Regions from separate parts of the Rothia sp. HC945 genome, predicted to be linked through region 1. Evidence: riboswitches for the same ligand, from Rfam matches in the RefSeq annotation. Region 1 holds a riboswitch; each other region holds the start of a gene.
What was found. A riboswitch is a leader RNA that binds a small molecule or an ion and turns the genes downstream of it on or off. The one in region 1 is predicted to bind thiamine pyrophosphate.

Region 1 (3,268 bases):
GCTGCTGTCTGGTCACCGCGAGACCGCATGCCTGGAGAAGCGGCCCCTCCCGATCCACGGGAATATTGCCGCCCGTGGAAGCCATGGGCCGTCGCGGAACATGGTCAGGGACCCAAACGCCGGCGTCGAGCAATTCTTCGCGCGCTCTTCCGAGAACTTCGGAGGGAGCGCCGTCGTGGCTGATCCCGCCATTCGGTGACAGGACGATGATCCGGTCGACGAGGTCCGCCCACACGGCAACGCGGTGTTCGACGACCACCAGGGTCGATCCGTATTCCTGTGCGGCCGTGATCACGGCGTCCCGGACCTCGACGACGCCGTCCGGATCGAGGTTCGCCGTCGGCTCATCGAGCAGAAGGAGACCGGGTTCCATCGCGAGGATCCCGGCCAGCCCAAGACGTTGTTTCTGTCCGCCGGACAGCGCCGACGTGGGATGCTCCCACGGAAGATCGAGTCCGACCGATTGCAAGGCGCGCCGGCATCTCCCGACGATCTCGTCCCGTGGCACCCCGAGGTTCTCCGGCCCGAACGCGAGGTCATCGCCGACCCGAGACAAAACGATCGAGGATTCCGGGTCCTGCTGCATCAGACCGACCGATGCCCTCGCGTCCCGGGGGTCCATGCCGTTGACGGTCACCCTCCCGAGGGCGGCTTCGCCGTCGTCGTCGTCGAGCACCCCGGCCAGGGCATGGAGAAGGGTCGATTTGCCCGCGCCGGACGGGCCGAGCAGGAGAACCTTCTCTCCGGACGCGATATCCAGGTCCACGCCGTTGAACGCGGGCTCATCCCGTCCCGCATGGTGCCATCCGAAGCCTCGGGCACTGATGGACGCACCGCCGGCGCTCACGCACGCCGCCGCATCTGCCGGGCATCGCGACCTGCCGCGACCGATCCGAGGACACCGGTCGAGATCAGGGCGCGCATCAGGGCCCACGAGAGGAAACCGGCGATGAGGAGCCCGGAGACCACGGCGCACATCACGTAGACGACCTGGTACTGGGGTTCCCAGAATGCGTAGTACATGACGACTTCGCTGACTCCCATGAACAGACCCGAGACGGCGCCGGACAGGAGCGCCGTGGGCAGTCCGAAGCGACGGTACAGCAACGCGGCGAACACGATTTCGGCGCCAATGCCCTGAATCGCGCCCGAGAGCAGGACCCCGGCGCTGTAATGCGTGCCGAGGAGGGCCTCAATCACCGCAGCGACCATTTCGCAGTAGATCGCAGCGCCCGGTTTCCTGATCACGAGTCCACCGATGACGCCGGCGAGGAGCCAACCACCGCCGATCAAGCCTGACAAGGGCGGAAACCCGACGGTCGCAGTCTGCGTCGCCGGTGAGACGGCATTGGACCAGATCCAGAAGATGACGCCGCAAACCACCGCCAAAACGGATGCGATGACGATGTCGATCACGCGCCACGATGCTCGCCGTCGGTGTGATGCCGCCCCGGTTCCTGCGGGTCCCCGGTCCAGAGATTCGGATGAGGGTGTGGTGTTCATTGGTCTTCCTCCTGCACAGATCAGGAGGGGAGGTCGCACGCCGTTCTTCTTTCGGGTACGCCCGAGATCTCGACTCCCTACGTCGGTGCTAACCGCATCAGGTCGAGGGTCTGCTTTCGCACTCTCAGCCTCGTTCGAGGCTCCCCTGTCGTTCGTGAACGCCGCCCAGTCTATCCGATCATTTCACTTCGGGTGAATCTCCAGCCCGTTGCGGACAAAGGCAAACCAGTGCGATTAGGCTGTAAGAAGCTGTACGTGACCGGCCGCACCGCCGGTGCGAATGAAGAGGAGAGATGCATGAGCAACCCCGCAATCAAGATCGGTTCCACGGTGGCTTCCTTGGCGGGAGTCTTTGCCGCCAACAAGGTCATGACTCTCGGGTGGAAGAAGGTCACGGGCAATGAACCGCCGTCGAACAACCCTGATCCCGAGGAGAGCGTGCGGGACATCGTCATCTGGACCGCGATCAGCGGTGTCGTGGCGACTCTGATCAAACTCGGTGTTACTCGCCTGGCCAACAGGATGGAACACAAGGAAGAGATCGAGACGGGCGGTCAGGCCGAGGTCTAGCTCCACGGAGGTTGCCTGCGTGCGCGGGCGATGAGCCGATACGGTGCCGAGAGTCGTTCTGCGGCGGGACGTGGTTCCCGCTGCGAACGACAATCGGCACCGTCGTCTTTAACAGCCACTATGGGTGCCGCACGAAGCGACGGCCGGCGAGGCCCGGCCGCGTCACCGGTCGTGGCCGTCCGATCCTTTGGCCGGCCGTTCCTGTCCGTCCTCCTCGAGGCCGGCGGCTTCGGCGTCGATGTCCTTGGGTTCGTCCGTCGCCTGCACAGGCGCCTCTTCCTGTTCCTCCTCGCGGTTCATTTGCTCCACGAGGTCAGCCAGTTCGTTGACGGTCAGGGCCGAGGCGGTGAAGTGCCGGTTGCGGAAACCGGACCGGCCGACCATGTGCGAGGAAACGGGAACGGCCAGAATCTGGAGGGTCCAGGCGAGAATGAGCGCCGGGACCAGTGCCCAGGACCGCGAAGCGATGCCGAGCGCCACCAGGAGCAGGAACAAGCCGAAGACCTGAGGCTTCGCGCCGGGGTGGAGACGCGAGAGCACGTCCGGGAACCGTACGATGCCGACGGCGGCGCCCAGCGACATCAGGCACCCGCCGATGAGGCAAATACCGGTCACCGTATCGAGTACGAGGTCCATCTACCGATCACCCCGCCGTGCCGTCGGCCTCGATCCGACGGTCTTGCCGGATTTGCGGGAGCGTCCGTGCCCGTACGGACGCTCGGGCGAGGTGGTCGCCGCCGAGGACTCGGTCTTTTCGAGTTGGTCCTTGCGTTCGCGCTTGTTGTTGGCAAAGCGTGCGACCGTCACGGAACCCAGGAAACCGACGAGCGAGATCACGATCAGCATGGTGACGTTCTCGTAACTGTCCCTGTACACCATGTCCACGACGAGTCCGGCCCCGACGATCGCCAGCAGTACATCGGAGGCGATCACTCGATCCAGCAGAGACGGCCCCTTGGCCAAGCGGACAATGGTTCCGATGGCGGCCAGAACGAGCACCACACCGCAGACGACCATGACGATATTCACGATGTTCCCTCCCCCAGGTGACCGGATTTCAGGGCGCGATGGCTTTCTTTGGTCCCCATCACGCGAATCACCAGGTCCTCGATCTTCCGCACACCGTCCTGGAACTTGCGGACTTCCGCTTCGTCGTTGACGTCGATGACGTGGAAGTAGATGGTCGCGGTTCTCC
Region 2 (3,268 bases), on a different contig from region 1:
GCGAGGGGAAGCAGGTCGCCGCGGAGCGCGGCGTCGGCGTCCTCACTCAAGAGGGGGTCCCCACTGGTTGCGACCATCACGGGATCAAGGACCACGGTGCCGAAGTTCTCGCGCCGCTCGGAGATCAGAGCCGCGACCGTCCGCACCACGTCGGCGGTGCCCAGCATGCCGATCTTGGTTGCGTCCACCGGCAGGTCGTCGATCACGGACTCGATCTGGGTGGCCACCACCTCGCGCGGGACTCCGTGGACATCACGGACTCCGCGCGTGTTCTGGCTTGTCAACGACGTCAGGCACGCGCACCCGTAGACCCCGACGGCCGCAAAGGCCTTCAGATCGGTCTGGATTCCGGCGCCTCCGGAGGGGTCGGAACCTGCAATGGTCATGGCGACGGGTGGCCGCATTACGAGTCACGTCCTCTCATCAGGGTCATGGTTGCAAGACGCCGCATCTCCGCGGCCGCGTGCCGGGGGTCATCCGCGCCGGCGATCGCCGAGACCACACAGAGACCATCGACGGGCACGCCCGCGAGCCGGGTCGCCGTGGAGGGATTGATACCGCCGATGGCCACGCTGGACAAACCGACCGTTCGGGCGAAGGCCGCGCACGCGGTGACGCCATCGGGCCCCAGGGGTGGACCGGCGTCGTTCTTGGTGGGGGTGGACCAAACGGGGCCGATGCCCAGAACATCCGCATACCGTTCGGCCACCGCGGCGCGGGCTTCGTCCGGACTCGACACCGAGAGGCCGACCATCAGCTCCCGCCCGAGGACCCGTCTGGCCTCCTTCGCTGCGGCGTCCGACTGGCCGACGTGCACATTGAGCCCGAGGTCGGCCGCGATATTGAGCCTGTCGTTGACGAACAGATGCGCGGGCCGGCCCGAATCCTGTTCGGCCCTCCCGATGGCCTTCGCGCATTCCTTCGCCAATGTGGAGAATTCGGCGTCCCTCAGTTCCTTGTCACGCACCTGAACCACACCGACGCCGCCCATCACGGCCTCGTACACGACGTGTGGGACGCGATCGACACCCCCACAGAGGGCGGTATCGGTCACAAAGTACAGGGAGAAGTCTGTGGTCGGGGGGATCACGGGGCGTCCTCTACTATCTCGGCCGTGCGGGCGATGCCCTCAGGATGCAACTCGTAAAGAGCGTCGAGCCACCGCACATGGAACGTTCCGGGGCCTTCCGCAGTTCTGCCTGCCAGGGTTCCGGCGGCCCCCAGGTGCGCGTGAGCGGCCACGGCGGCGTCGTGCTCCGACACGCCGGCCGGCCGTGAGGCACCAAGGTAGGCTGCCACCGTTGCCCCGAGGGAACATCCCGTGCCAATGACCAAGGGCATGAACGGGTGACCGCTGGTCACCCACGTGATTCGATCCGCGGAGACGATCGCATCCCGCTCCCCGGAGATGGCGACGACGCCACCCGTGCGCTCTGACAGTGCGCGTCCGGCGTCGAGAGCGGATTCGACGTCGTCGGTCGATTCGACCCCGCGGCCGCCTTGTCCCAACCCCGCGAGGGCCACGATCTCGCTGGCGTTTCCCCTGATCACCGACGGTCGGGCTTCGAGCAGGGTCCGGGAAAGTTCGGTGCGCACGGGGAGAGAGCCCACGGCGACAGGGTCCAGGACCCAGGGCACGCCGTTGGTTCGGGCCGTTTCGACCGCGGCCTTGATGGCCGAGATCTGAGTATCCGAGACCGTTCCGACGTTCACCAGAAGTCCGTTGGCCACTCCGGCGAAAATGCCCGCTTCCTCCGGGTGCTCAACCATGGCGGGAGAGGCGCCCACAGCGAGCAGAACGTTGGCGGTGATCTCCTTGACCACGGCATTGGTCAGGCAGTGCACCAGAGGAGCCGTGTCCCGCACCGCCCGGGCGGGATCGATCACGACCCGATCGGCACCGTTGGCCTCGGCATCCGTGATCGACGCTTCGATGTTCTGCGAACCAGCCATGGTGACCATCCCTTCGCTAGTACTGGCTAGATCAGGTTCAAAGGGTCGTATCTCAGCCCCAGGGCACCCCTTGTCACTGCGAACGCTCACGTGCGCTCGGGTCCAACTCTAGTCCGAGGACCCGAACCTTGGCATGGACGGAGCGAAGGCGCCGACAATCTGTGGACAATCGACGCGCAAGACCGGTTTTCCACACCGCATATCCACAGTGTGGAGAACTTACACGAATGTGACTTCACGTTGTCCACGAACTCGACGGCGAACCGCCACCTCGAGTTGGTCCGCAACCATTGATCCCGCAATATCGGGGGTGTCGTGGGTCAATCTGTCCCCGAAAGAAAGCCGGTCGACGACGCCCGGCCATTCGGAGAGTCGACCAGCGGCCCGCATCCGACCACGCCCGTCCCCACCTGTGGACAACTTTTCGCACAGGTGGTGGAGAATCTGGAAATTCGGAAGCCGCCCTGTGGACACTTGTGGATAATTGTGGACAACCCATGGTCGCGTTGCCCCGCTCGTGACGGGGCGACCGCCGTCGAACCATACACCCCGACGTACGGCCCCTTGTACCGACGCCGTCCTCACAAGGCTCGCGTTGACCAGCGCATTCCCCTGGCGGCCGACGCCCCATCGGCCCGCCCTGGATCCCCATGGACGCGCGGAAAGCGGGACCGGTCGACGTCGCCGGACCACGCCTTGTCCACAGACGTTGTCCCCAGGCGTGGACAACTTACATACGCGTAGTTCGATCCCCCGTCGGGGTCGTGTTTCGAATCGACTTCGGCCCCATGAGCGCGTCGAACCCTTCCACATCCCACAGAACCTAGGACACGTGTTCGACTTGTGCACACCGTTGTACACACCTGTGGATAACTTTCTCCACCGCCTGTGGGGTTCGGCCTGCATTCCGCGCCCTCATCCCCAGGACCACCCGTGAGTCACGGAGTTGGGCCCACCCCGGACCGACGGGTGAGCCAGAGTGCACCAGCAAGTGCCAGGCCCCAGAGCAGGAACACGGGATCCCAGAGAATGGCGTGCCCCCATTGCGCCGGTCGATTCGAAGCCGACGAGCCCGTGGCGATCCCGATCCAGCCGCCGACCGCCCCAAGAGCGCCCCAGCCGATCAGCGCGATGGCGCCAACCCAGGAGACCGCCCGGATCCATCGATGCGGAGGAGGGCGGAGATGGTCGGCCCAGGGGATCAAGGCGGCGGCCGCCTTGCCCACCCCGACAAGACCGAGCATCCACCGGAATCCGGCATCCCCGTCCCGATGCATTCGGACCGCAAATTCCCCGACCGTCCCCAAGAGCAAGG
Region 3 (3,268 bases), 430 kb from region 1:
GAACAGCACGGGACGCCCCTGCGGCGGTTCGGGCACGTTGAGCGGACCGGCGACCGAGAAGTGTTCACCCTCGTGGTCCACGCCGTGGATCATGGTCGAGTCGGCGTACCGCCCCTCGCGATCGGCGAGGATCGAGGCGCGGGGCCACGAATCCCACAGGGCCTGAACCGCGTCGACGAACTCTTCAGCCCGGCGATAGCATTCCTCGTGCCCCGGCAGGGTTGTCCCACCGTGGTTGCGCGCCTCGGCGTCGAACATGGACGTCACAACGTTCCAACCGATCCTCCCGCCGCTGATGTGGTCGAGGCTCGCGAGGATCCGGGCCGCATGGAAGGGAGTCCAGAATGAGCTGGACACCGTGCTGACCAGGCCGATCTTCGACGTCGCCCGCGCCATCGCGGAAAGGCACGTGAGCGGCTCCAGGAACCACGCGGGAGAGTCTTCGAGTCCGCCGGGGCTCAACGACTGGCCATCGGCGAAGAACACCGCGTCAAGCTTGCCGCGTTCGGCAGTGCGGGCGAGTTCCTCGTAATAGGCGATGTCCCCGAGCCTGTCGACCGAGGAGTCCGGGGCCCGCCAGGCCGCATTGTGATGCCCGCACCCGTAGATGAACAGATTGATGTGTGCTTGCTTTTTCCGGTCGCTCATCCTTTGACCAGCCCTCCGTCGACGATCAGGTTCTGACCGGTGACCGCACGCGCCCATGGGGAGGCGAAGAAGAGGACGGCGTCGGCCAGTTCGTCCGGGGAGGTGACGGAACGCAGGGGCGTGCCCTCGGCGATCGCGTCGAAGACTTCGGCCGGCGTCGCCGAACTCGCGTCGGTCTCCCGCAACAGACCACCCGAGACCATATTGACCGTAATGCCCTCCGGCCCCAGGTCATGCGAGAAGGTCCTGGTCAGGGACAACAGTGCGGCCTTGGCCGCCGTGTAGTCGTGGTACGGGACCACGGGGTTCTGAAAAAGGTTCGTACCGATGTTCACGATGCGCCCGAATCCCCGTTCGGCCATCCCGGGCCGGAGCGCCTGGATCATCGCGAGCGGCCCATGGAGGGAACCGTCGAGTTGCGTCCGGAATTCCTCGGGGGAGATATCGGCGGCCTTCGACCGCGCCTCGCCGTTGAAGCTGAAATCCACCAGGGCGTTATTCACCAGCGTAGTCGGGGCGGAATCGAAGAATTCCGAGGACGACGCCGCAAATTCCTGGATGCTCTCCCGGTCGCGAATGTCGAGGTTCGCGCACCGGGCCCGGTCGGGGTAGTCATCGACGATGCGCTGGGCATCGTCCTTGCTGCGGTGATACCCGATCACCACCCGGGCGCCTTCTCTGAGGAACGCTCGGCTGATGCTCGCCCCCAGGCCCCGCGCGCCGCCGGTGACGACGACGATGTGCTCGTTCAGGGGAATCGCGGTGCGTGTTTCTGTCATGGTCTCTGCCTCTCTGCCGAGGCGAAGGCACCCCATAGAGCGAGCCTCCCTCGACGAGAGCGGAGGTGCGCGGGTACGCGAGCGCTCTGCGGACATTCCCTTCGCCAGTGCTAACTGCATCAGGTTCGACGGGTTTCATCTCAGCCTCCCTCGGAGGCACCCCGTGTCGCGCGTCTCATCGTAGCACCGCTCATCGAACAGGCGCTGGCCCACCATGGCGTCTCCTTCTCGAATGCCCGGCGGTACCGCGAAGAGGGCAGAGGCCTGGTGCTGGAGGTACTCCGTGAGGGCATCCTTCTCGGTCATCTTCTTCAGTACCGGGTAGAAACCCGTCCGCGGATCGCGCACGAACGCAACGAAGAACATCCCAGCGTCCAGACGGCCCAGCGAGTCGTTGCCGTCGGTGTAGTTGTAACTGCGGCGGAGCATCCGGACGCCCTGGTTATTGTCGGCGCCGACCACCGCCACATGCGAGTCAGCAGGGATCGCGGTGCCACCGTCTCGACCCGGGGCGGCGAAGTCTGGTCGAGCGAATTCGTCCGAATCCTGTGGATCGGAAACCGACAAGGGCGCACCGTGATATTTGTCCCGACCGATCACCTCTTGCTGTTCGGAGAGTCGGACACGATCCCAAACCTCCAGGTGCATGTGGATCTTGCGCGCGACGACGTAGGTCCCGCCGTTCAGCCAGGAGGCCGCGGCGTCGTCCTCCGGCTGGACCCACACGTGGCGGCGCAGGAGCTCGGCGTCGTCCTCCGCCTTGAGGTTCGCGGTTCCGTCCTTGAAGCCGAGCAGATTTCGCGGGGTCCGCTGCTCTTTCGACGTCGATGAGCTGCGCCCGTATCCGATCTGACCCCACTTGAGCGTCGCGGACCCGAAGGCGATGCGGGTCAGGTTTCGGACCGCGTGCACGCAGACCTGGGGGTCGTTCGAGCAGGTCTGGATCAGGATGTCCCCGTCGCTGGCCGCCGCCCGCAGTGCCTCATTCGCGAATTTGGGGACACCGTCGGCCAGGACCCGCGGCATTCTGTCTTTGAGGCCGAAACGGTCACCGCCGTGCTCGTCCACGAACAGGGAACGCCCGAACCCGAAGGTGATGGTCAACCCGCTCGGCGGATACCCCCACACCTCGCCGGTGTCCGTCGGCGGCAGCTCGACGGTGTTCTCTGCACCTCCCACCGGTTCGCCCGCAACCATCTTCTCCGCCGCGGAAGTCCACGCGGTAAGCAGTCGCTGGAGCCCGTCCCGATTCCGGGTGGTGACCGTGTAGGCGACCGTATACATGGTGTCCTGGGCGGGCGTCAGGATTCCTTGTTGGACCTCCCCGCGGAAACGGTACCGAAGTTCGTCCGGGCCGGATGCCGCAGCGGCGTCGATCCCCCTCCGGTGCCCCAGGACCTCACCGCCGAAGCCCGAGACCCCCATGAGACCCGCGACGCCGGCCGCGCCGACCAGCCTGCGCCGGGAGAACCCCCGATTCCGCCCGCTGGTCGGCACGGCCTCACCCCCTGCCGGGTCCTTGATATCGTTCCCGGCATGCTCGTGTGCTGACATCGTCGCGGTCGCCCCTAGTGGAGGACCGTTCCGGCGATCTTGGACAGCGGCTCGCTCAGACCGTTGACGGCATCGGAGAACTTCCGCTGCGTCTCGGTGTAGGCGGAGGCGTCCGGCGTTTCCCCGGCGTCTTTCTGGACCGCGGCGACCAGAGAGTAGTCCCGGAAGGTTTCTGTGCCGTCGTCGGTCCTCCCCGAGACCTGTTCCTCGATCCGGGCCTTCACGGTCCCGAGATTCGATTCGACCGACTCCGCCAGAGCGGGGTCCTTCTTCCGCACCAAATCCGC

Region 2: another riboswitch for thiamine pyrophosphate. It lies ahead of thiM (hydroxyethylthiazole kinase); the one in region 1 lies ahead of AB0Y14_RS05330 (ECF transporter S component).
Region 3: another riboswitch for thiamine pyrophosphate. It lies ahead of AB0Y14_RS07235 (3-oxoacyl-ACP reductase); the one in region 1 lies ahead of AB0Y14_RS05330 (ECF transporter S component).

What each region holds. Positions count from the first base shown of each region.
Region 1 covers NZ_JBFCSN010000001.1:1,210,529-1,213,796, forward strand. Annotated here, with positions in the region: gene AB0Y14_RS05325 (ABC transporter ATP-binding protein) at 1-847, opposite strand, end outside; gene AB0Y14_RS05330 (ECF transporter S component) at 844-1,503, opposite strand; TPP riboswitch at 1,561-1,660, opposite strand; gene AB0Y14_RS05335 (DUF4235 domain-containing protein) at 1,801-2,073, shown strand; gene AB0Y14_RS05340 (cation:proton antiporter) at 2,236-2,709, opposite strand; gene AB0Y14_RS05345 (monovalent cation/H+ antiporter complex subunit F) at 2,710-3,102, opposite strand; gene AB0Y14_RS05350 (Na+/H+ antiporter subunit E) at 3,099-3,268, opposite strand, start outside.
Region 2 covers NZ_JBFCSN010000004.1:97,545-100,812, reverse strand. Annotated here, with positions in the region: gene thiD (bifunctional hydroxymethylpyrimidine kinase/phosphomethylpyrimidine kinase) at 1-386, opposite strand, end outside; gene thiE (thiamine phosphate synthase) at 404-1,090, opposite strand; gene thiM (hydroxyethylthiazole kinase) at 1,087-1,953, opposite strand; TPP riboswitch at 1,944-2,034, opposite strand; gene AB0Y14_RS11590 (DUF3995 domain-containing protein) at 2,892-3,268, opposite strand, start outside.
Region 3 covers NZ_JBFCSN010000001.1:1,636,374-1,639,641, forward strand. Annotated here, with positions in the region: gene AB0Y14_RS07230 (LLM class flavin-dependent oxidoreductase) at 1-648, opposite strand, end outside; gene AB0Y14_RS07235 (3-oxoacyl-ACP reductase) at 645-1,427, opposite strand; TPP riboswitch at 1,506-1,601, opposite strand; gene efeB (iron uptake transporter deferrochelatase/peroxidase subunit) at 1,563-2,981, opposite strand; gene efeO (iron uptake system protein EfeO) at 2,996-3,268, opposite strand, start outside.